DNA from 4 places in the Humidesulfovibrio mexicanus genome. Region 4 is predicted to be linked to each of the others. Evidence: predicted binding sites of a transcription regulator. Region 4 holds the regulator's gene; each other region holds the start of a gene.

Region 1 (5,060 bases), on a different contig from region 4:
GGAACACGTAGCCCACGCCGCGTTGGCGCGCGGGCAGGTCCACCCGCGCATCGGCGTCGAAGAGCGAGGTCCCGTCCATGAGGATGCTCCCGGAATCGGGCCGCATGAGGCCGGCCACGGCGCGCATGGTCACGGTCTTGCCGGAGCCCGAAGGGCCGAAGAGCACCGTGGAGCGTCCCCGCGAGCAAAGCCGGGCCGCGAGGTGAAAGCTGCGGCCGCAGCCGCGAAGGGTCTTGGTGATGTCCAATTCCAGGCACATGGCGTCTCTCCCGCTGGGTGCGCGCACCCGTTTCACGTCTTCAGCGATTGGTGGCCGCGCGGCACGGCCGGTTGGAGGCCTGTGCCTGGGGCCGCGTTGTGTTATGTCCGGCTGCGCACGAGCAGTTTTCCGGAAGACAGCAGCAGGGTCACGCACACCAGCGAAGTAAGCCCCACCAGGAAGGCGGCCTCGTCGTCGCGCCCGGCCTGCACGGCTTCGTACACGGCCAAGGAAAGCGTCTGGGTGCGGCCGGGCAGGTTGCCCGCCAGCATCAGCGTGGCCCCGAATTCGCCCATGGCCCGGGCCAGGGCCAGCATGGTTCCGGCCACAATGCCCCGCCAGGCCAGCGGCAGCGAAACGCGCAGAAACACGCGCGCCTCGCCCGCGCCCAGGGTGCGCGCCGCGTTCTCCAGGCGCTCGTCCACGCCCTCGAAGGCCGTGCGCGCGGCCTTGCACACCAGGGGAAAGGCCACCACGCTGGCGGCAAGCGCCGCGCCCTGCCAGGTGAACACCAGGCTGGCGTCGAAGGTTTCCTCCAGCCATTTGCCCACCACGCCCCGGCGGCCGAACACCACCAGCAGGTAGTAGCCGATGACCGTGGGCGGCAGCACCAGGGGCAGGGTGCACAGGGAATCCAGCAGTTCCCGGCCGGGCAGCCCGCGCCGGGAAAGCGCGTAGCCCGCGCCGATGCCCATGAGGCAGGCACCCGTGGTGGCGGTGAGGGCCACCTTGAGGGTCAGCTTCAGCGGGACGGCCGCGTGTGCGAAGAGTTCGAGCAAGGGTATGGGCACGTGTTGGTCTCCTGGGGTGAACAATGGGAAATTCTTCCCGGTTTGGCAAATGGCGTTCCGGGGGGCGGGTCGAAATCCGCCAGGCCGAGTTCCGCCCGGGCGCACATGCCGCCCGCAAGCCACAGGGCTTCGGCCGCGCGCCGCAGCATGGGGGCCAGGGTCATGGTGTCCTCCTGGCGCGCTACAGCGCGCCCAGTATCTCGCTGTCCGTCAGCGGGCGGCCAAGGCGTTCGCCCAGGGCGCGCACGCGCTCAAGCAGCCCCGCGTCCGGCCGCGCCTGCCTGCCCAGCCGCCGGAGCGTCTGCGCCAGGGCCGCCGCGCCGCTTTTGGCCCCAACGCCCACCCGGCGCTCCGCGCCGACCGCCCGCGGATCGAACGGCTCGAAGAGCGAGGGGTCGCGCGCGATGCCGTGCACGTGGATGCCGCTCTCGGCGGCGAAAATGTCCTGCCCCACCACGGGGCGGTTGCGGGGCACGGAAACCTCGGCCGCCTGCCCGGCCAGCAGGCACAAGGCCCGCAGCACGGTGAGGTCGTAGGCCGCGCCGCAGGCTGTCCTGGCCCAGGCCGCCACCTGCTCCAGCGCCGCGATGCCCGCGCGCTCCCCCAGGCCCAGGGCGGAAACGTCCACGAAGGCGGCTCCGTGTCCAAGGGCCGTGATGGCGTTGGCCGTGGCCATGCCCAGGTCGTTGTGGGCGTGCAGGGCCACGGGCACGGGCAGATCCGCCGCAAAACGCTCCACAAGGCGCACCGTGGACTCCGGGGTGAGCAGCCCCACCGTGTCGGACAGGCGCACGCGCGCGGCCCCGGCCGCCACCGCCACGCGGGCCAGGTCCAGCGCCTCCTCCGCATCGGCGCGGGAAATGTCCTCCAGGCCTACGGACACATAGTCCGCGCCCTGGCGCCTGGCCGTGTCCACCACATGCAGCACGCGGGCGGCCATGTCCGCGCGCGAGAGGCCCAGGCGCTTTTCCCGGTGCGCGGCGGAAGACGGCGCGCCGATGTTCACCCGCTGCGCGAGTCCGGCCTGGACCAGCTCCGCCGCTGCGCGGGCGTCGGCCTCGCGGCAGGGGCACCACACGGAAAGGCTGGGCGTACGGCCTTTCGCCGCCTCGGGCAGGGCCTGGGCGGCCCAGGCCAGAAAGTCCGCAAGCCCCTCCTGTCCCAGCCAGCCGCACTCGATTTCCTCTGCCCCGGCCTGCGCCAGCAATTCCGCCACGCGCCGCTTGGCGCCGGGACCGAAATGCACGCCGTAGGCCTGTGCGCCCTCGCGCAGGGTGCTGTCTATCAGCATGGTCTCCTCCTCGTGTTTTGGGGAAGAGTGCACCCTTGGTGCCAGCTGCTCGCCATGAAAACAAAAGAGCGCGAAATCAGCCTGTTGCCCATGCTGCGTTGTGTGCGTGCCGGTGCATACAAAAGTGTTGCTCCTACATTTCTCGTAGGTACGCGAATGTCGGCAGCATAGCCTGACACCACCGCCCATGACCAGAAAAATCAGTGCATATCACGCGGTTGCCAGAATTCGTGAGCCTTGGCACGGGCCTTGCCTTCTGTCGCTCGTCCGTCAACCTCAAAAGTCGAAACGAGCGGAGGATGCAGCGATGAAGAAAATGAGAAAGGTGGCCATTTACGGCAAGGGCGGCATAGGCAAGTCCACCACAACGCAGAACACCGTGGCCGGCCTGGCGGAGATGGGCCGCAAGGTCATGGTGGTGGGCTGCGACCCCAAGGCCGACTCCACGCGCCTGCTCTTGGGCGGCCTGGCGCAGAAGAGCGTGCTCGACACCCTGCGCGACGAGGGCGAGAACGTGGAGCTTGAGGACATCCGCAAGCGTGGCTTCGGCGACACCTGGAACGTGGAGTCCGGCGGGCCAGAGCCGGGCGTGGGTTGCGCCGGGCGCGGCATCATCACCTCCATCAACATGCTGGAGAGCCTGGGCGCCTACCACGAGTCCGAGGACCTGGACTACGCCTTCTACGACGTGTTGGGCGACGTGGTCTGCGGCGGCTTCGCCATGCCCATCCGCGACGGCAAGGCCGAGGAGATCTACATCGTGTGCTCCGGCGAGATGATGGCCATGTACGCGGCCAACAACATCTGCAAGGGCATCATGAAGTACGCGCAGTCCGGAACCGTTCGCCTGGGCGGGCTCATCTGCAACAGCCGCAAGGTGGACAACGAGAAGGAGATGATCGAGCAGCTGGCCAAGCAGATCGGCACGCAGATGATCTACTTCGTCCCGCGCGACAACATGGTCCAGCGCGCGGAGATCAACCGCAAGACCGTCATCGAGTTCGATCCCAAGGCCGAGCAGGCCGACCACTACCGCAACCTCGCCAAGGCCATCGACACCAACGAGATGTTCGTCATCCCCAAGCCCCTGGAGATCGAGGCCCTGGAGAAGCTGCTCATGGACTTCGGCCTCATGGAAGCCTGCTAGCCCCCCACCGCATACGAAGAGGAGGAACAACACATGATCATGGTGAGAGCTATCGTCCGTCCGGAGAAGGCTGATGACGTTCTGGCGGCCCTCATGGACGCCGGTTTCCCCGCGGTGACCAAGTTTTCCGTGGCCGGGCGCGGCAAGCAGCGCGGCATCAAGATCGGCGAAGTCACCTACGACGAGATTCCCAAGACCATGCTCATGAGCGTGGTCAAGAACGCCGACCGCGACTTCGTCATCGAGACCATCATGGCGGCCGCGCGCAGCGGCAAGAAGGGCGCCTTCGGCGACGGCAAGATCTTCGTCTCCCCCGTGGACGAGGTCTACACCGTGAGCTCCGGCGTGTGCGAAACGGCCACGCCAGAGGAGGCCTAGCGCCATGAAGGAAGTCATCGCCGTGGTGCGCATGAACATGATGAACCGCACCAAGCAGGCGCTTACCGACGCGGGCATTGACGCCTACTTCGCCCACGAGGCGCAAGGACGCGGCGTTGGCCTGGCCAATCCCCACGTGCTTGCGGGCGCGGCCAGCGGCTACGAGGAGGCCGTGGCCCTGCTCGGCGAGCGTGGCAAGCTCTACCCCAAGCGCATGGTCTCCGTGGTGGTGCCAGACGGCGACGTGAAGGCCGTGGTCGACGCCATCATCGAGGTCAACCAGACCGGCAAGCCCGGCGACGGCAAGATCTTCGTCCTCCCCGTGGCCGACGCCGTGCGCGTGCGCACCGCCGAGTCCGGCGAGAAGTCCATCAGCTAAAGGAGCCCGTCATGGCCGCAAAGAACACGGCAGCAGCGTGGACCGCCTCCGCGGTCAAGGAGGAGCTGCTCAAGAAGTATCCTCCCAAGGTGGCGAGAAAGCGCGCCGCCTCCATCCTCGTCAACGAGGCGCTGGAGAACAGCACGCCCGAGATACAGGCCAACGTGCGCACCATCCCCGGCGTCATCACCATGCGCGGCTGCACCTACGCCGGGTGCAAGGGCGTCATCATGGGCCCCACGCGCGACATCGTGAACATCGTGCACGGGCCCATCGGGTGCAGCTTCTACGCCTGGCTGACCCGCAGGAACCAGACCGACCCCGGGCCGGACGGGCAGAACTACATGCCCTACGCCTTCTCCACCGACATGCAGGACTCGGACATCATCTTCGGCGGCGAGAAGAAGCTCAAGGCAGCCATCCAGGAGGCCTACGACCTCTTCCATCCCAAGGGCATCTGCGTGTTCGCCACCTGTCCTGTCGGCCTCATCGGCGACGACATCCACGCCGTCAGCCGCGAGATGAAGGAGAAGCTCGGCGACTGCAACGTCTTCGCCTTCTCCTGCGAGGGCTACAAGGGCGTCAGCCAGTCCGCCGGGCACCACATCGCCAACAACCAGGTGTTCCGCCACCTGGTGGGCACAGAGGACAGGGCCAAGGAGGGCGAGTACAAGATCAACCTGCTGGGCGAGTACAACATCGGCGGCGACGGGTTCGAGATCGACCGCGTGCTCAAGCGTTGCGGCATCACCAACATCGCCACCTTCTCGGGCAACTCCAGCTACGACCAGTTCGCCACCGCGCACAAGGCCGAC
Region 2 (5,060 bases), on a different contig from region 4:
CCAGGCCCATCTGCAGCGCTTGGAGCGTTCCGGGCCGGACGAGGACTGGCGGCGGGTTGGCGCGCCAGTGGCTGTGAACTTGGGACGCAACGGCCTGGGCTGGGGGCGCGGGCTGCATGGCCTGGCGCTGGGAGCTGGGCCGGTGAAGCGCGAGGGCGATGGCCGCGCGCCGGTGGGCCTGTTCGCGCTGGGGCAGGGCTTCGCCCAGGAGCCGGAAGAGGTCAAGGAGGCGCGGGTTCCGGTGTTGCGCGCCGACGAGCGGCTGTATTGCGTGGATGACGCCGCCTCGCCCTTGTACAACACCTTTGCGCGCGCAGATGGCGGGCCGAAGGCGTGGAAAAGCGCAGAGGACATGCTGCGCGCGGACGGCCAGTACCGTCTGGGAGTGTTTGTGCGGCACAACAGCGACCCCGTAACGCCCGGCGCCGGCTCTTGCATCTTCCTGCACATCTGGCTTGGGCAGGGCGTGGCGTCCTCCGGCTGCACCAACATGGACGCGGCAGATATGCTGACCGTGCTGCGCTGGCTGGATGCGGACAAGGGGCCGCTTCTGGCGCAGTTGCCGCGCGCCGATTACGATCGTCTGCGCAGCGCCTGGCGGTTGCCGCTTCTGCCTTGACGACGCGGCAGGGGGCGGCCCCGCCGGAACCGCCCCCTGCTGTCGTACCTGTGGAACTGCTTAATGGTGGGCCGAGTGGTCCGTTACCGCATCGTCGGCCACAGCATCGGCTTCGGCGTTGGCCGGAGGGGGGGGCACCGGCGCGCCAGGTCCGGCCATCATGCCGCAGCCTTTGCCGCCCATCATGCCATGCCGGGGCCCATGCCCCATCACCGGGATCCGCAGGCCGGTCTCCTTGATCATTCTGGTGCGGAACTTCCCGTTTTCAATCAGCATCTTTGCGTTCAGGTCGGCAATGTCCCGAATGACGGCCTTGGCCTTTGCGCCTTCGCCTTCACCTGCGGCATTCAGTGCCTCCAAAGCGGCCATTTTGGCGTAGAGGTCCTGGTGCAGAGGGGCCATGGCCTTGGCGTGCGCGTCCATGAGCCTGCGCGCGGCCTCCTGCTTCTCCGGCGAGAGTTGCGCAAACGGTCCTGCATCGGGGACCATCATGCCGCCTCTGCCATGGTTCCACGGCGTGGCATGGGGAATGTGACGAGGCGGCTGGATCGGCTCTGCCGCCAGCGCAAGGGAAGAGGAGAGGGCGATGGCGGCGCAGCTGGCCGCGAGAATTGTCGGGAAACGCTTCATGGTGATCCTCCAAAGTGTTTGCGGCGCTCGTCCGCATGTGGCTGTACTTGAGCATACGCCGTGCCATGGCTGAAAGTTACAGCATGACGGTTTGTTATGTGTTTTTTGTGCAGCGTCGGTTGTGCAAAATTATACACAATCCTGATCTTTATTGTCGGAATATGGCGAGGGGGGTGCATGTTTTGGCGCAAGGCTTGCCCCCTGTGCTGACGCAAAAAAAAAAATGCTCCGCGATTTGAATGGCTAGGCGATATTCGCACGTTTTGGACAGAAAATGTTGTTGCATCAGTCCGCAAAGCTTGTAAGGTGATAACTGAAAGACCATCCTCTGTCCCGTGATTATTGGCTTTTTTGTGTTGCGCCACAGGGGCCGGACATGGAACCAGGCAGGGGAGCGGAAAGCAAAAGGAGACGTTTGGCGCGGTGGCTGCACGGGTGGCCGGGAGGTGGCTCATGAATTTGAGCGGAAAGCGGGTGTTCACTGGCAGAATGCAGCTTTTGAACGGCTGGGAAGTTCGGCCGTTCGCCATCAAAACCCCGGAGGGCGCCTTCGCTCCGTGTCTCTCCACCCGCAAACACGCACCCGGCAGCCCCGGAGCCGTGTACGCCCTTGACCGTGCCTGCGCGAACCTTGAGGAAGCCTTTGAAATGGCTCTGGCCAAGGGTCGCAGCCTTGTTTTCGCCAACATGGACAGCGCGGCGTGAGCGCCAAGGCCCGTGAGACTCTGCGGCGAGAGAGCCGCAAAACCGCACACCCTGAACAGGAGGAGAGGTCATGCTGAGACAATGGCTCCCCGTTCTGCGCAGGCGTTCGGAAGACGCGCTGCGCCCCATGAGCATCGCGGACATGATGGAGGAGTTCTGGAAGAGCCCCTTCGAACCCTTCCCGGCGGAGTTCGGCAAAAGCGTCTTCGGGGCGTCGGGATTCCCGGCGGTCAACATTTCGGAGACGGACAAGGATATCCGCGTGGACGCCGAACTGCCGGGCCTGGACCCCAAGGATGTCGAAGTCTCCCTGGACGGCGGCGCGCTGGTCATCCGGGGGGAGAAGAAATTCGAGGAAGATAAGAAGAAGGACAGTTTCCACCGCATTGAGCGCAGCTACGGCAGTTTCACCCGGACCGTGCCGCTGCCTGCCCCGGTGGAAGCCAAGGGCGTGACGGCGAAATTCGTGAAGGGCGTGCTGCGCGTGGCGCTGCCCAAGGCCAAGCCCGCACAGCCCGCGCACACGATACAGATCGAGGGGGAGTAAGGCCCCCTGTTCTTGAGCCAAGCCCCTGCCCGGCGTACCGGACAGGGGCTTTCTTGCGCCTTAGGCCGCGCCCTTGGCCGGGGCGGCACCGCGGAGCAGGGTTGTGGCCTGCCGGGCGATGGCCGAGGGCAGCGTCTGCTCCGAGAACCCGCAGAGCAGCCCCACGAGCAGGGCCATCTCCACGCTCTGCGCAAAGCCCGCCGTGTCTATCTGCCCGAAACTGACATTGACCACGCCCAGGGTGAACAAAAGCCCGATGATGACGGTCTGCAGCCCGGTGAACACCAGCCGTGCGGGAGGGCAGAGAAAGTCGGCCTCCGGGCGGCCCAGGTCCTCGAAGCGGAACTGGGCCTTGCGCCAGCCGAAGGATACCCAGGTTCCGGCCATGGCGCCGGCCCAGGCGTAGCAGAACTGGGCCAGGAGCGCGCAATTGGCTGTGGCCAGCGGCCCCCACCCGGCCAGGGCGTGCAGCGCCAGCCCCAGCAGGACGGCCGCCGCGCCAAGGCCCAGCGCCCAGCGTCCCAGGTCCCGCAGGTGTCTGTTCTTGACCCGGCCCGCCTCGTTGCCGAGGATGGTCTCCTTGAGGGATTGCAGGGCCAAAACGGCGGTGGCGGGTTTGGCCATGGGGCCAACAAGGCCGACGCTGGCAAGGGAAAAGGCGTCCTCAAGATAGCTGTCGAAGCGCGGGCCGCGTTCCGGGAAAAGCTGCCTGAGCGTCTCCACCACACGCTCAATGTCCAGCCAGAGCGCGGTCTGATCCTCGGGTGTGGGCTCAAGGCTGTCCTTCAGGCAGAAGGTGATGCCCTTTTTGCGGCCGGTGTGGGAATCCTCGTCGTAGTCGATGGTGAACGCGCCCTGCGCCATGGCCACCTCCTACCCGCCCAGGCAGGTGCAGTCTTCCCACTTTTCCCCGCATTTGGGGCAGCGGGTTCTGTCGATTCGAATTTTTCTGCAAACGGTTTCGCCGTCGGCGTCCGGACAGGGCACGCTTAAGGAATCCACGTCAGGCAGGGGCGGGGCGTCCGGGACGTCGACATCGGGCGTTATCGGGGCGTCGTCGGGGACGCCGGGCTTGCGCAGTATGCTCATGGCGGCCTCCTTCTCCTGATTATGCAAATCTGTATGCATCATGTGAATTGGTGTCAACGAAAAAGCCCCCGCCGGGCGGACCGGGCAGGGGCTTCGTTGTTGGGTCGGGGGCGGGGGCTAGAAGGTGACGCGCTTCACGCCGGGGATGGCCATGAGCTTTTCGCGCACCTCCTCGCTGGGCTCCTGGTGGACGACGTACACGGTCTGCACGCTGTCGGAGAGGAAGCGCGAGTTGTTCTCGCGGATGTTCACCCCCAGCTCGCCCAGGGTGGTGCCGAACTTGCCGAACATGCCCGGCTTGTCCTCGTGGGTGATGAACAGCGAGTAGATGCGTTTGCCTTCCTGCTCCACGGTTTCGCCAACGTTGACGGAATTGCCGAAGTCGCCCCGGCGCAGGTACTTGGTGACCACGGTGGCGATTTCGAGCCCGGTCTTGCGCACGGCGTTCTTTGTGCTGGCGCCCAAATGCGCGCTCATGACGATGTTGTCCAGCTCGTGCAGGCAGCTCTGGAACGCTTCGCCCTCGCGCTTGGGCTCCTTCTCGAAGCAGTCCAGGGCGGCTCCGGCGATGGTGCCGTTCTTCAGGGCGGCGCAGAGGTCGGCCTCGCGCACGTTGCTGCCGCGGGAGGCGTTGATGAGATACGCCGTGGGCTTCATGAGCGCAAGCTCGCGTTCGGTGATGATGGCGTCCTTGCCGCCGGTGTGCAGGCTGACGAAGTCGGAAACCTTGAGCACGTCGTCGATGCTGGGCAGGTAGTCCACGTTGGAGTCCTGCACCTGGTAGAGGTCGTAGCCCACCACCTTCATGCCGATGCCCAGCGCCTTGCCCGCCAGGCACTGGCCGATGCGGCCGCAGCCGATGACGCCCAGCGTCTTGCCGTGCAGCTCGTTGCCCTGGAAGCGTTTCTTGTGCCACACGCCGCCCATGAGGGTGCGGTGGGCCATGGGCACCTTGCGGGCCACGGCGAACATCAGACCCAGGGCGTGCTCCGCCGTGGCGTTGGTGTTGCCGTTGGGCGCGAACTTCACGATGACGCCGCACTGCTTGGCGGCCTCAAGGTCGATGTTGTCGGTGCCCACGCCGCCGCGGCCGATGATCTTGAGCTTGCCGCCGTTCTTGGCGCCCGCCTCGATGAGTTCGCGGGTGACCTTGGTGGCGCTGCGCACGAGCAGGGCATCGAAGCTGGCGATCTCGCCCAGCAGATCCTCCGCGCTGCGCTTTTCGGTTTCGACGCTGAACCCTTCCTTCTTGAGCAGGGCGACGGCCTCTTCGTTCAGGCCATCATTGGCGAGGATGCGCATGGTGGTCTTCCTCCAAAAGCCGCGAGGGGCTACTTCGACAGTTCCGGCTTGAGCGCCTCAAGATAGGCTTCAACCATCTCCGGGGTCACGTCGCCCATGTGGCCCAGGCGCAACAGCACGCGCTGGCCCTTCTCCTCAAGGTCGGTGTTCAGCTTGCCGTAGCCGGGG
Region 3 (5,060 bases), on a different contig from region 4:
ACGAATGCCCCAGCCCGCGCGGGCAGTCAAGAGGGTGCGGCGCGCTAGCCCCGCCGCCCGTGGCGCACGGACCGGGGGGAAAAGGGCCGAAGAGTCAAGAAAGGGAGGGGAAAGCGTTGGCGGTCCGGCTTCGGGCATGGCGCGCCAACGGCGGCGGTGCGCCCCTGGACGCTCGCATCCGGTGCGCAGCTGCTGGCGCCGGTGTAGAGAAGCCCGCGCCCCGCCTAGGAACGCCCGCGCCCCGCCGGACGCGCCGCCACGAGGCCGTGCTCCAGGAGCGCCGCCACACACTCTGTCACGGGCAGGCCCACCACGCCAAACAGCGCTTTTGGGCCATGATTATCCATCGTCATTGACCTTGGCATTACATTGGTGAGGAGTTGTGCGGGACTGCCCAGCCTGACCATGATGCTCCGCCAGTGGAACCCGCAAGGAACATCAAGGGGGAAAGTCGGCCATGCGCGTTGTATTGATTCCTACTTCGCCGCATGGCGCATCATGGCCCATGCAACCACATGATGAAACGGTCGGATGATGTTGAAATAGACCCTACCCGTCCAATGACGATACTGCACAACGGAAGCCATATGGTACCGCTTCACCCCGTCAGGCAAAGGCTCTACGGCTATGACGAGGTCTCCAGAAAGGTGCTTTTCGGTTGCCCCCGCTATCCAGTAGCGGTCTTCCTCGCCAGCCTTCACTGTAAAAAAGCTCCCCATCTTGCCGGGAGAAAAGATGATGTCCTCCGGGTCGATCTTCTCCGCGCCGGGATAGCCGCCTTGCTTCAAGCCCAGCAGTCGGACAAACACAGCCCTGACCTTGTAAAGCGCCACCATCCAGCCAGGCATGTACGATAAGACAGAGGCGAGGAATTCACGCATGGGCTTGGTTGAATCCACATGCTTGATGTCAAGATAGTCCGCACCTTCGAGGACGGTGTTGATTTCCGGAATGGCGTTTATGTACGACATGCGTCACGACCTCTCGCTTTCACCGTTCGAGGGGACAGTCCAGCGGTATGGGGCCTGTGCGGCTGCGACTCCACCGGTCAACTTGTCTTCGGGCCTGTCCAGTCGCCCGTGTGAGCTTCCCGCCCCCTGGCGCCCCCCTCGTGGGAGCTGGTGGAGACTGCGTCTGGATCATTCCGCAAATGCAGTTTCTTCACACTCGCCTTGCAGCAATAACCCCCAAAGACACTAAGGCCGCCACGCACTCTGTCACGGGCAGGCCCACCACGTTGGTGTACGAGCCGCACACCCGCTCCACCAGAAATCCGCCCAGGCCCTGGATGGCGTAAGCCCCGGCCTTGTCCGCGGGCTCGCCCGTGGCCACGTAGGCGGCCAGTTCCTGGCGCGTGCTTGCGCGCATGAATACCTCGGTGGTCACCGCGAAGCACAGCGGCTCCGGCCTGCCGGGCAGGGCCAGGCAGCAGCCCGTCACCACCAGATGCCCCCGGCCGGAAAGCCGCGTGAGCATGTCCAGGGCGTGGGCCTCGTCCAAAGGCTTGCCCAGCACCGTGGCGTCGCGGCCTGGCGCGCCGGGCAGCACCACGATGGTGTCGGCCCCGAGCACTGCGGATTGCGGATACAGGGCGGCAACGTCCATGGTCTTGGCGCGCGCCATGCGCCGGGCATAGGCCTCCGGGGCCTCGCCAGGGGCCGGTGGCGGCTCCGGGGCGTTGCTGGGGCACACTTCGAACTCAAGGCCCAGGGAGCCCAGAAGCTCGCGGCGGCGCGGCGAGCTTGAGCCCAGCACCAGGGTGGACAGGCTGCGGTAGGCGCCGGGGCCGGCGGGAGGGGTGCAGGCGTTGGTCATGGGCGGCTTGTGCCGTCATTTCGCGGCGGAGTCAATGTGCTTGGCGAGCCGTTGCAGGTGGGTGTTCCCGCGGGTCGGTCCGGCCAAACCGGTTGCGCCAAGACAGCGTCGCAAAAATGCCGCCCGGTAGCAGTTCCGGCGTTCGCCTATGCGTTCCCGGCACACCGGAATCCGCCCAGGCCCCCTCTTCCGCCGGACTTTTGGCCAAACACGTTGCGCAAGGGCTGAGCGCAAACATAAAAGTCCGCAATATCGAATAGGTAGGCACTTGGCAGGCATCTTGCTTGACCGAAAGCGCACGCCCAGGAATGGACCACGGGCGTCAGAACGCAAGGAAGTGCGGCATGGGTGCACGGGACGGATTCGGATTGCGGCGCGAGGACGGCGCAAGCACGGCTACCACGGGCGGGAACTTCGCCGAGTGGTCGGTGCCCTGGTCGGACCTGATGATGATCATGTTCATGGTCTTCGCCGTGCTGTTCATCTACTCCGGCGCAAAGGACCGCGCCCGGCCAAGGGCCGCCGAACCCGCCGCGACGCGCGCCCCGGTCGATCCCGGGCAGGCCTTCCTGGGCGAACTGGACGCTCCGGTGAAGGACGGCAAGGACTTCAAGGCCGCCAGCGGCGTGCCCATGAAGGAAACCTACTACCAGTCCGACAACCTGGGCATTTCCGTTGTGCGCGAAACAGACCGGCAAGTGCGCGTGTTTTTGCGCGGGGACCTGTTCTTCAGCCCCGGCGGCGACGCCCTTTCCGCCAACAGCGGCCAGTACCTGGAGCGCATCGCCGAAATTCTGCGCGTAAGCAACGGAGCCGTGCTGGTGGTGGGGCACACCGCCGAGGGCGAGACCGCCACACCGGAGGAGGGCCTGGATCTCTCCGCCCGGCGCGCGGCCAGCGTGGCCCAGCATTTCATCCGCACGGCGAGCCTGGACGCCAAGCGCTTCATGGTCACCGGGCGGGGCAGCTTCCAGCCGGAGGTCCCGGCAACGGCACCTGACGCCGAAAAGCGTAACCGACGGGTCGAAGTGCTCGTCTTGACAGATATTTAAGGAGACATGCCATGAGCAAGAAGAACATGCTTGGAGTGCTCTTGTGCGGCGCCATCTTCGTGGGCGGCTTCTGGATGAGCGGCGGGCTCGCCGTGTACTGGAACCTGGCGGCCTTCCTCATCGTGGTGGCCGGCCTCTTCGCCGCGCTGTTCATGAGCTATCCCTTTGCGCGCATCCGCACGGCCTTCCTTGTGGCGCGCAGCGTGTACACCGAGCGCCAGCCAACCCCGGACGACATCGTGCGCATTCTGCTGGAGCTTTCGGTGAAATCCCGCGTGGAGGGCGTGCTCTCCCTGGAGTCCATCCGTCAAAAGATTGGCGACAGCTTTCTCCGGAACGCCGTGGCTTTCCTGGTGGACAACTACAAGGAGCGCGACATCCGCGAATTCCTGAACACCGAGATGGCCTTTTTCCGCGAGCGCAGGCAGCAGAGCGAACGCGTGTTCCAGACCCTGGCCAAGGCCGCACCGGCCTTTGGCGTGGCGGGCAGCGTCATCGGCCTCATCGGAATGCTCTCCGGCATCCAGGACACCCAGGCCCTGGTGTCGAGCATTCCGGTCGCCTTCGTGTCCACGCTCTACGGGGTGGTGCTCTCCAACATGATCCTCGCGCCCATCGCCGAAAGCATCAACTTCCACACCGGGGCCGAGATGCTCAACCAGAAGCTCATCATGGAGGGCATCATCGCCATCGCCAAGGAGCAGAACTCCCACCGGCTGGAAAAGAAGCTCACCAGCTTCCTGTCGCCCTCGGAACGGGAAGGCAAGGCCGAACTCTTGAAGGCCATCACCAAGAAGTACATCACCCGTCAGCGCAAGGCCCAGGCGGAACGCGAGCAGGACGCGCAGCCAACGGCCCAGGCCGCTTTCGACGACGCCGTGCCCATGCCCCAACCCAGGGAGGAACCCTCCCGGGGCGGCCTGCGCCTGGCTCCGCTGGCGCGGCTGGGCTAGCCGCGGAAACGCAAGGCCGTGCCCCCCACCGGGCTGACGGACGGCATGTTCTGTAACGCGGGCTGAGCGCAGCCCAAAAGGCATTCAGGGAGCCAGCGGGGAAACTCGCTGGCTCTTCGCGTCTGCGGCGGAAGGCTGGCGCAGCGCCGGGCAAAGGCGCGACACGGCTACGAGGCCCCGCCGACGCGCCAGGCCCGGCAGGCGGCCACAAAGGCCTGTGCAATCTGCGGATTGGAGGCCAGGTGCGCGTGGAAATATCCGCCCACCACGCCGCCCAGGGCCTGGCCGTCCGCAGCCTCGCCGCCCTGGGAGTCCGCCAGGACGAAGGCCGGGGCCTCCGGGGTTCCCTCGTATTCGGAATAGTGGAACTCGTGCCCGCGCACGCTGGTCCCGGCCGGGCCGAAGGGACCGGGGACAAGGGTGCGGGCCGCGCGGTAGCCCAGGGCCGCGCGGCGCTGCCGCAGCACGGCCCGGCCCGGCAGCGCCGCGCACATGGGCCAGCGCCCGCCCTGGCCGTCGTCCAGTTCCTCCAGCAGATACATGTACCCGCCGCATTCGGCCCACACCGGCCCACCGGACGCGCAAAAGGCGCGCACCGCCGCGCGCATGGCCGCGTTGGCGGATAGCTCGCGCGCGGCGAGTTCCGGATAGCCGCCAGGCAGGTACAGACCCTGCGCGTTCTCGGGCAGAACGGCATCGGCCAGCGGAGAAAAGAAGAGCAGTTCGGCTCCGGCCTGCGCCAGCAGCCGCAGGTTGTCCTCGTACAGGAAGCAAAAGGCCCGGTCGCGGGCCACGGCGATGCGCGCGCGCGACGCACCTGTTTGGGCGGCGGGAACGGCTGGGGCGGAGCCCTTCGGCGGCGTCCAGTCCGGCAGGGCCGCCAGCAGCGCCGGGATGTCCAGCCCCTGCTCCACCCAGTCGGCCAAAGCGTCCAGGGTGGCCTCCAGGCCCTGCGCATCCTGGTCCTGCGCATCCTGCGCGGTGACCAGGCCCAGGTGCCGGGAAGGCAGCGCCACGGCATCGTTTCTGGGCAGGCAGCCGAACAATGGCGGACAGCCGTTTGCAGCAAGGGCCTCGCCCAACATTTCGGCGTGGCGCGGCCCGCCCACGCGATTGGCCGCCAATCCGGCCAGGCGCAGGCCGGGGTCGAATCGGCTGAAGCCCTGCGCCAGGGCCGCCGCCGAACGCGCCTGGCCCTTGGCGTCGAACACCAGCAGCACAGGCAATCCCAACAGCTTGG
Region 4 (5,060 bases):
TTGGTGCAGGGCAGCGATGGCAAGGAACTCTGGCGCATTCGCGCCACGAGCGCCGAATATAGCCTGGACCAGCGTATCGTGCAGGTTATCAGGCCACAGCTTTTCGCCTATGTCGGGCCTGAGCGCGAGGAGGTCTTTATCAAGTCCGACCTGGGCGAGATAAATCAGTCCGGCAACACCGTGACCCTGCGAGACAACATCGCTGGCCGGTTTGGGCAGTTTGCGCTCAGTTCCGATGTGTTCGACTACATCGGCGCCATGAAGAAAGCGTATTTCAAGGGCCGGGTCATTGTCACCCGGCCGGACTTCACTGTTAATGCCACAACGGTGGAGATAAATTTGGAGACACGGGAGCTTACCGCCGCGGGAGGCGTTGCCGCAGAATTTACGCCAGCCGCCCTGGAGGGGCTCAAGAAGGAGAAGAAGCCGTGAGGCCGTTTGTCCACGTACTCGCCGTAGCGGCGCTTTTGGCGCTGGTTGCCGTTGCTTCAGCCCAAACGACAGGGGGCGAGGTGAAAATGGCCGCAGGAGAAGTTGCCGTGCGGCTTAAGCCGGAGCCTGGCGCCCAGGTGGTGCGCGTGCTGCAGCAGGGCGTTCGTGTCCGCGTTGAGCCCGCCAAACCATCTGGATGGCTGGCAGTGTACGACTTGAGCGAACCCAAACGCGACCCCAACCGCGCCATTGGCTACGCCGAGGCGACGAGTTTCGCCGTGCCGGGGACGCCCCATCCGGAGAATCCCGCCACGGCATTGTCCTCTGGCACAAAAGGGAAGTCGTCGCAGGGGGTGAAGCCAGGCAGTGAGCTCAAAGCCAGCGCCGTCCAAAGCCCACCGGTGAAAGCGGCCAAGGATGCAAATCAGGATCCTGTTCGGATCACCTCCGACAAGATGGTGTACAGCCAGACGGATAACGCCGTTGTCTTTCAGGGCAATGTGCATGGCGCGCAGGCCGACATGGCCATCTGGGCCAGCAAGATTACGGCCTACTTTGCCGACAAGGCCAAGACGCCGGGGAGCCAGCAGAAGGAAAACGGCACGGACCTGGGGGCTGGAAAAATCGACCGCATTGTTGCGGAAGGGGATGTGCGCCTTGTCGCAGGCAAGAATGAAGGGGCCTGTGCTCAGCTTACCTATTTTGTGAACGAGGGGGTTTTGCGCATGGAAGGCAACCCCATCCTCCGCGAAGGGCAGAACACCGTACGCGGCGATGTGATCAAGTATTATCTGAACGAAAAGCGCAGCGAAGTGTTGAGTGGCGCGCAACGGCGTGTGGAAGCGGTCTTTTTTACCCCAGGTTCGGACAGGAAATAGGCATGGCCGAACTTATCGCGACGAACCTGTCAAAGCGCTATGGCGAACGCGAGGTCGTGCGCCACATCAATCTCGCCATCCATGATCGCGAGGTTGTGGGGCTGCTGGGGCCGAACGGCGCAGGCAAGACCACAACCTTCTACATGCTCGTGGGCGTGGTGAATCCCACCACGGGAAATGTCGTTCTGGACAAGCAGGACGTGACCGAAATGCCCTTGCACGAGCGTGCTCGGCTCGGTCTTTCCTACCTGCCCCAGGAAAGTTCCATTTTCAAGAAACTCTCGGTTCGCCACAACCTTGACGTAATTCTTGAGCAGATGCCCATGACCCGGGCCGAGCGGAAGACGCGCGCCGAAGAACTGCTTGAGATGTTCACCATCACCAAGCTTGCCAACCAGCCCGCCATGTTCCTTTCGGGGGGTGAGCGCCGGAGGCTTGAGATCGCCCGCGCGCTTATCGTGAACCCCAAGTTCATCCTCTTGGACGAGCCGTTTGCCGGCATCGACCCCATCGCCGTGATCGATATTCAGGAGATCATCTCCGTGCTCAAGGGGATGGGCATCGGCATCCTCATATCCGACCACAACGTCCGGGAGACGCTCAATATTTGCGATCGAGCCTACCTCGTCTATGAGGGCATGGTCATCCTTGAGGGGAGCCCCTCGGAGATCGTGCAGAGCAGCAAGGCCAGAAAGCTCTACCTGGGCGAATCGTTCAGTCTGTAGCACCCCGTAATTTCAGGCGGTTGCGATCTGTCTCGGCTTCTCGAAACACGGGGAGCAGCCGAGGGCAAGGAATTGTGGATTTACACATTCCTGGAAGGTTGGTACAGTTTTTTCATATGATGTATTCCGCTATGAAAAGGTTCGTATATTTGGTGAGTTACCAAAAAGAACTTGCACAGTCCCAACGCCTGTGGCACCATGGCGGCAAGCGAATATCCAGGTTTCATAATTTTTTTGGCGTTTCCCCCCTGGCGACGTGAAGGCAATGGTGTCCGTGAATGGGTCTTGAGCTCCGCCAACAACTCAAGCTGACGCAGCAACTGGTGATGACGCCGCAGTTGCAGCAGGCTATCAAGCTGCTCCAGCTGTCCAGGCTAGAGCTTGTTGAGTCCATTCAGCAGGAACTCATGGAAAACCCCTTCCTTGAGGAATTGGACCCGGAGGTTGTGGACACGGCACCTGCCACAGACAATCTCGACGACTACGAGGCCGCCCATGTGGACGCGCAGAGCAGGGAGGACGAAAACCTCATGCGCAGCGCGGATTGGGAAAACTATCTCGGAGAGTTTTCAAGCGTTACGAAGCAGTCGCTTGGGCGTGAGCTGGAAGTGCCTGAAGAGGGGCTCTCCTTCGAGTCCAGGCTGACCTCCAAGCCGAGTCTTGAAGGCCATCTGGCCTGGCAGATGCGTTTGTCCAACTTCACTGATCGGGATCTGGACATCGGCGAGATCGTCATTGGCAACTTGGATTCCCGCGGATATCTGCAGGCTTCGGTCGAGGAAATGGCCGAGCAGCTGCCTGATTGTCCCGTCGAGGACATAGAGGCTGTAGTGCGGCGCATCCAGCGGCTGGATCCGGTGGGCGTGGCCGCGCGCAGCGTGCAGGAGTGTCTGCTCGTCCAGCTGCAGCACCAGGGCCTCGACGAGGATCCTGTGCTGGTTTCTCTCGTGCGGGATCACTTGGAGGATTTTGAGAAGCACCGCTACAAGCCGTTGACCAAGAAGTTCAAGATCACCATGGAGGATTTGAAGGACTATCTCGACCTGATCCAGAGTCTTGAGCCCATGCCCGGAGCGCATTTCTCCTCCGGCGAGCCGCAGTATGTGAGCCCGGATGTCTTCGTGTACAAGGTCGGGCAGGATTTCGTCATCGTATTGAACGAGGAGGGGTTCCCCCGCCTTCAGCTCAACCCCTTCTACATGGAAAACGCCAAGGCCAAGAACACGGCCGAGCGTGAATATTTTCAGGACAAGGTCCGCAGCGCGGAATGGCTGATGAAGAGCCTTTACCAGCGGCAGCGCACCTTGTACAAGGTGATGGAGAGTATCGTCCGCTTTCAACGCGACTTCTTCGAACATGGGGTGACCCGGCTCAAGCCGTTGATCCTCAAGGAGGTCGCGGAGGACATCGGGATGCATGAGTCCACCGTGAGCCGCATCACCACCAGCAAGTATGTGGCGACCCCCCACGGCATTTTTGAGCTCAAGTTCTTTTTCAACAGTGCGCTGGACCTTGACGACGGCACTCAGGTCGGATCCGAGTCCGTCAAGGCGCTCATCAAGCAGCTCATCGGCGAGGAAAACCCAAAACGACCGTTGAGCGATGAACAGATCGGCGAAATCCTGAAACAGAAACTGGAGGTGAACATAGCACGGAGAACAGTGGCCAAGTACCGAACGGCCATGCACATCGAGTCTTCCTCCAAGCGCAAGCACGTGTTTTAACAGGCGCCGCGCGCCATCAAGACTACTGGAGGTATTGCATGAACATCTCTTTCGCCTTCAAGAATTTCGAGCCCTCCGACCACTTGAAGGAATACGCCACTTCCCGTTTCGAGAAGATGGCCAAGTTCATTGGCGATACCATAGAGACCGAACTCCAGATCAATCTCTCCGTGGAGAAGTTCCGCCACAAGGCGGAAGTGGTTCTTGCGGCGGACAATCTGCATATTTCGGCCTACGAAGAGTCCGAGGACATGTACTCGACCATCGACCAGGTGCTTGACAAGCTGGAGGCGCAGCTCAAGAAGATGCGCGAACGCCACAAGGAGCGTCGCCGCGCCGGAACGCCCCGCGCCGCGCGCATGGATGTCATAAGCTTCACTGACGAAGGCTCTGGCCGGACGCCAACCATCAAGGAAAGCGACAACTTCGAGCCCAAGCCCATGAGCGTCGATGAAGCGGCCATGCAGCTTGAGAGCCGCAAGTTCGAGTTTCTGGTGTTCCGCAATGCGGAAACCGCCCGCGTCAACGTTTTGTACAGGACCAAGAACGGAGACTTCGGTCTCATCGACCCCGGAAACTAACAATGCGTCTTGACGAGTATCTGGATCGGGAATTGGTGCTGCCCGCTCTTGCGGCCACCAGCAAGCCCGAAGTTCTGCGGGAAATGACCATGGCCGTAGCCGCCAGGCACCCGCAGCTTGATGCCGATCTTGCCCTCTCGGTCCTGCTGGACCGGGAGGGGCTCGGCACCACAGGCATTGGCGATGGCGTCGCCATTCCGCATGGCAAGCTCCCCACGCTGTCGAACATCATCCTGCTTGTGGGGCGCAGCCTGCATGGTGTTGATTTTGAGGCCTTGGACTTCAAGCCGTGCAGCATCTTTTTTCTGGTTCTTGCGCCAGAGCAGATGACCGGAATCCACCTGCGCATCCTTGCGCACATCTCGCGGCTCATCAAGGACGATTCGTTCCGTAAGGACTTCTTTGAGGCCGAGGACCGCGAGGGGCTTTTGCGCCTGCTCCAGTCTTACTGAGGTCCGTCAGTCATGTCGCAGTATCCGTCAGAGTCCTTCTCGGTCGTGGTGGTCACCGGCCTGTCCGGAGCGGGCAAAAGCACGGCGCTCAACGTGTTCGAGGATCTGGGCTATTTTTGCGTGGATGGTCTTCCCGCAGCCATGCTTCCCAAGCTCGTCGCCTTGTTTCTCGGCAAGGACTCCAAACACAGGGGACTCGCCCTGGGCATGGACTTGCGACAACATGAGTTTCTTGACCAATGGAATGACGCGGTGCAGGAGCTTGCCG

What was found. Region 4 encodes sigma-54, which starts transcription at its own class of promoters, with help from an activator protein. Its sites were predicted from a motif close to CTGGCACGGNNNNTGCTT; they were not measured.
Region 1: the regulator sigma-54 is predicted to act here: its motif matches at 2,579-2,596, upstream of nifH (nitrogenase iron protein).
Region 2: the regulator sigma-54 is predicted to act here: its motif matches at 1,299-1,316, upstream of CHB73_RS04985 (periplasmic heavy metal sensor).
Region 3: the regulator sigma-54 is predicted to act here: its motif matches at 2,084-2,101, upstream of CHB73_RS14890 (OmpA/MotB family protein).

Annotation. Positions count from the first base shown of each region.
Region 1 is NZ_FZOC01000004.1:373,597-378,656, reverse strand. It holds gene CHB73_RS10890 (ABC transporter ATP-binding protein) at 1-259, opposite strand, end outside; gene modB (molybdate ABC transporter permease subunit) at 361-1,050, opposite strand; gene CHB73_RS10880 (LeuA family protein) at 1,232-2,341, opposite strand; gene nifH (nitrogenase iron protein) at 2,658-3,488, shown strand; gene CHB73_RS10870 (P-II family nitrogen regulator) at 3,522-3,866, shown strand; gene CHB73_RS10865 (P-II family nitrogen regulator) at 3,871-4,245, shown strand; gene nifD (nitrogenase molybdenum-iron protein alpha chain) at 4,257-5,060, shown strand, end outside.
Region 2 is NZ_FZOC01000002.1:260,933-265,992, forward strand. It holds gene CHB73_RS04980 (L,D-transpeptidase family protein) at 1-619, shown strand, start outside; gene CHB73_RS04985 (periplasmic heavy metal sensor) at 680-1,249, opposite strand; gene CHB73_RS04990 (hypothetical protein) at 1,703-1,954, shown strand; gene CHB73_RS04995 (Hsp20/alpha crystallin family protein) at 2,025-2,501, shown strand; gene CHB73_RS05000 (hypothetical protein) at 2,562-3,365, opposite strand; gene CHB73_RS05005 (hypothetical protein) at 3,375-3,590, opposite strand; gene CHB73_RS05010 (phosphoglycerate dehydrogenase) at 3,708-4,892, opposite strand; gene CHB73_RS05015 (pyridoxal-phosphate-dependent aminotransferase family protein) at 4,922-5,060, opposite strand, start outside.
Region 3 is NZ_FZOC01000008.1:144,771-149,830, reverse strand. It holds gene CHB73_RS14900 (DUF2867 domain-containing protein) at 477-971, opposite strand; gene CHB73_RS14895 (Maf family protein) at 1,162-1,815, opposite strand; gene CHB73_RS14890 (OmpA/MotB family protein) at 2,160-2,867, shown strand; gene CHB73_RS14885 (motility protein A) at 2,879-3,820, shown strand; gene CHB73_RS14880 (cobyrinate a,c-diamide synthase) at 3,988-5,060, opposite strand, start outside.
Region 4 is NZ_FZOC01000001.1:82,948-88,007, reverse strand. It holds gene lptC (LPS export ABC transporter periplasmic protein LptC) at 1-432, shown strand, start outside; gene CHB73_RS00500 (LptA/OstA family protein) at 429-1,310, shown strand; gene lptB (LPS export ABC transporter ATP-binding protein) at 1,313-2,035, shown strand; gene rpoN (RNA polymerase factor sigma-54) at 2,314-3,759, shown strand; gene hpf (ribosome hibernation-promoting factor, HPF/YfiA family) at 3,798-4,340, shown strand; gene CHB73_RS00480 (PTS sugar transporter subunit IIA) at 4,343-4,792, shown strand; gene rapZ (RNase adapter RapZ) at 4,805-5,060, shown strand, end outside.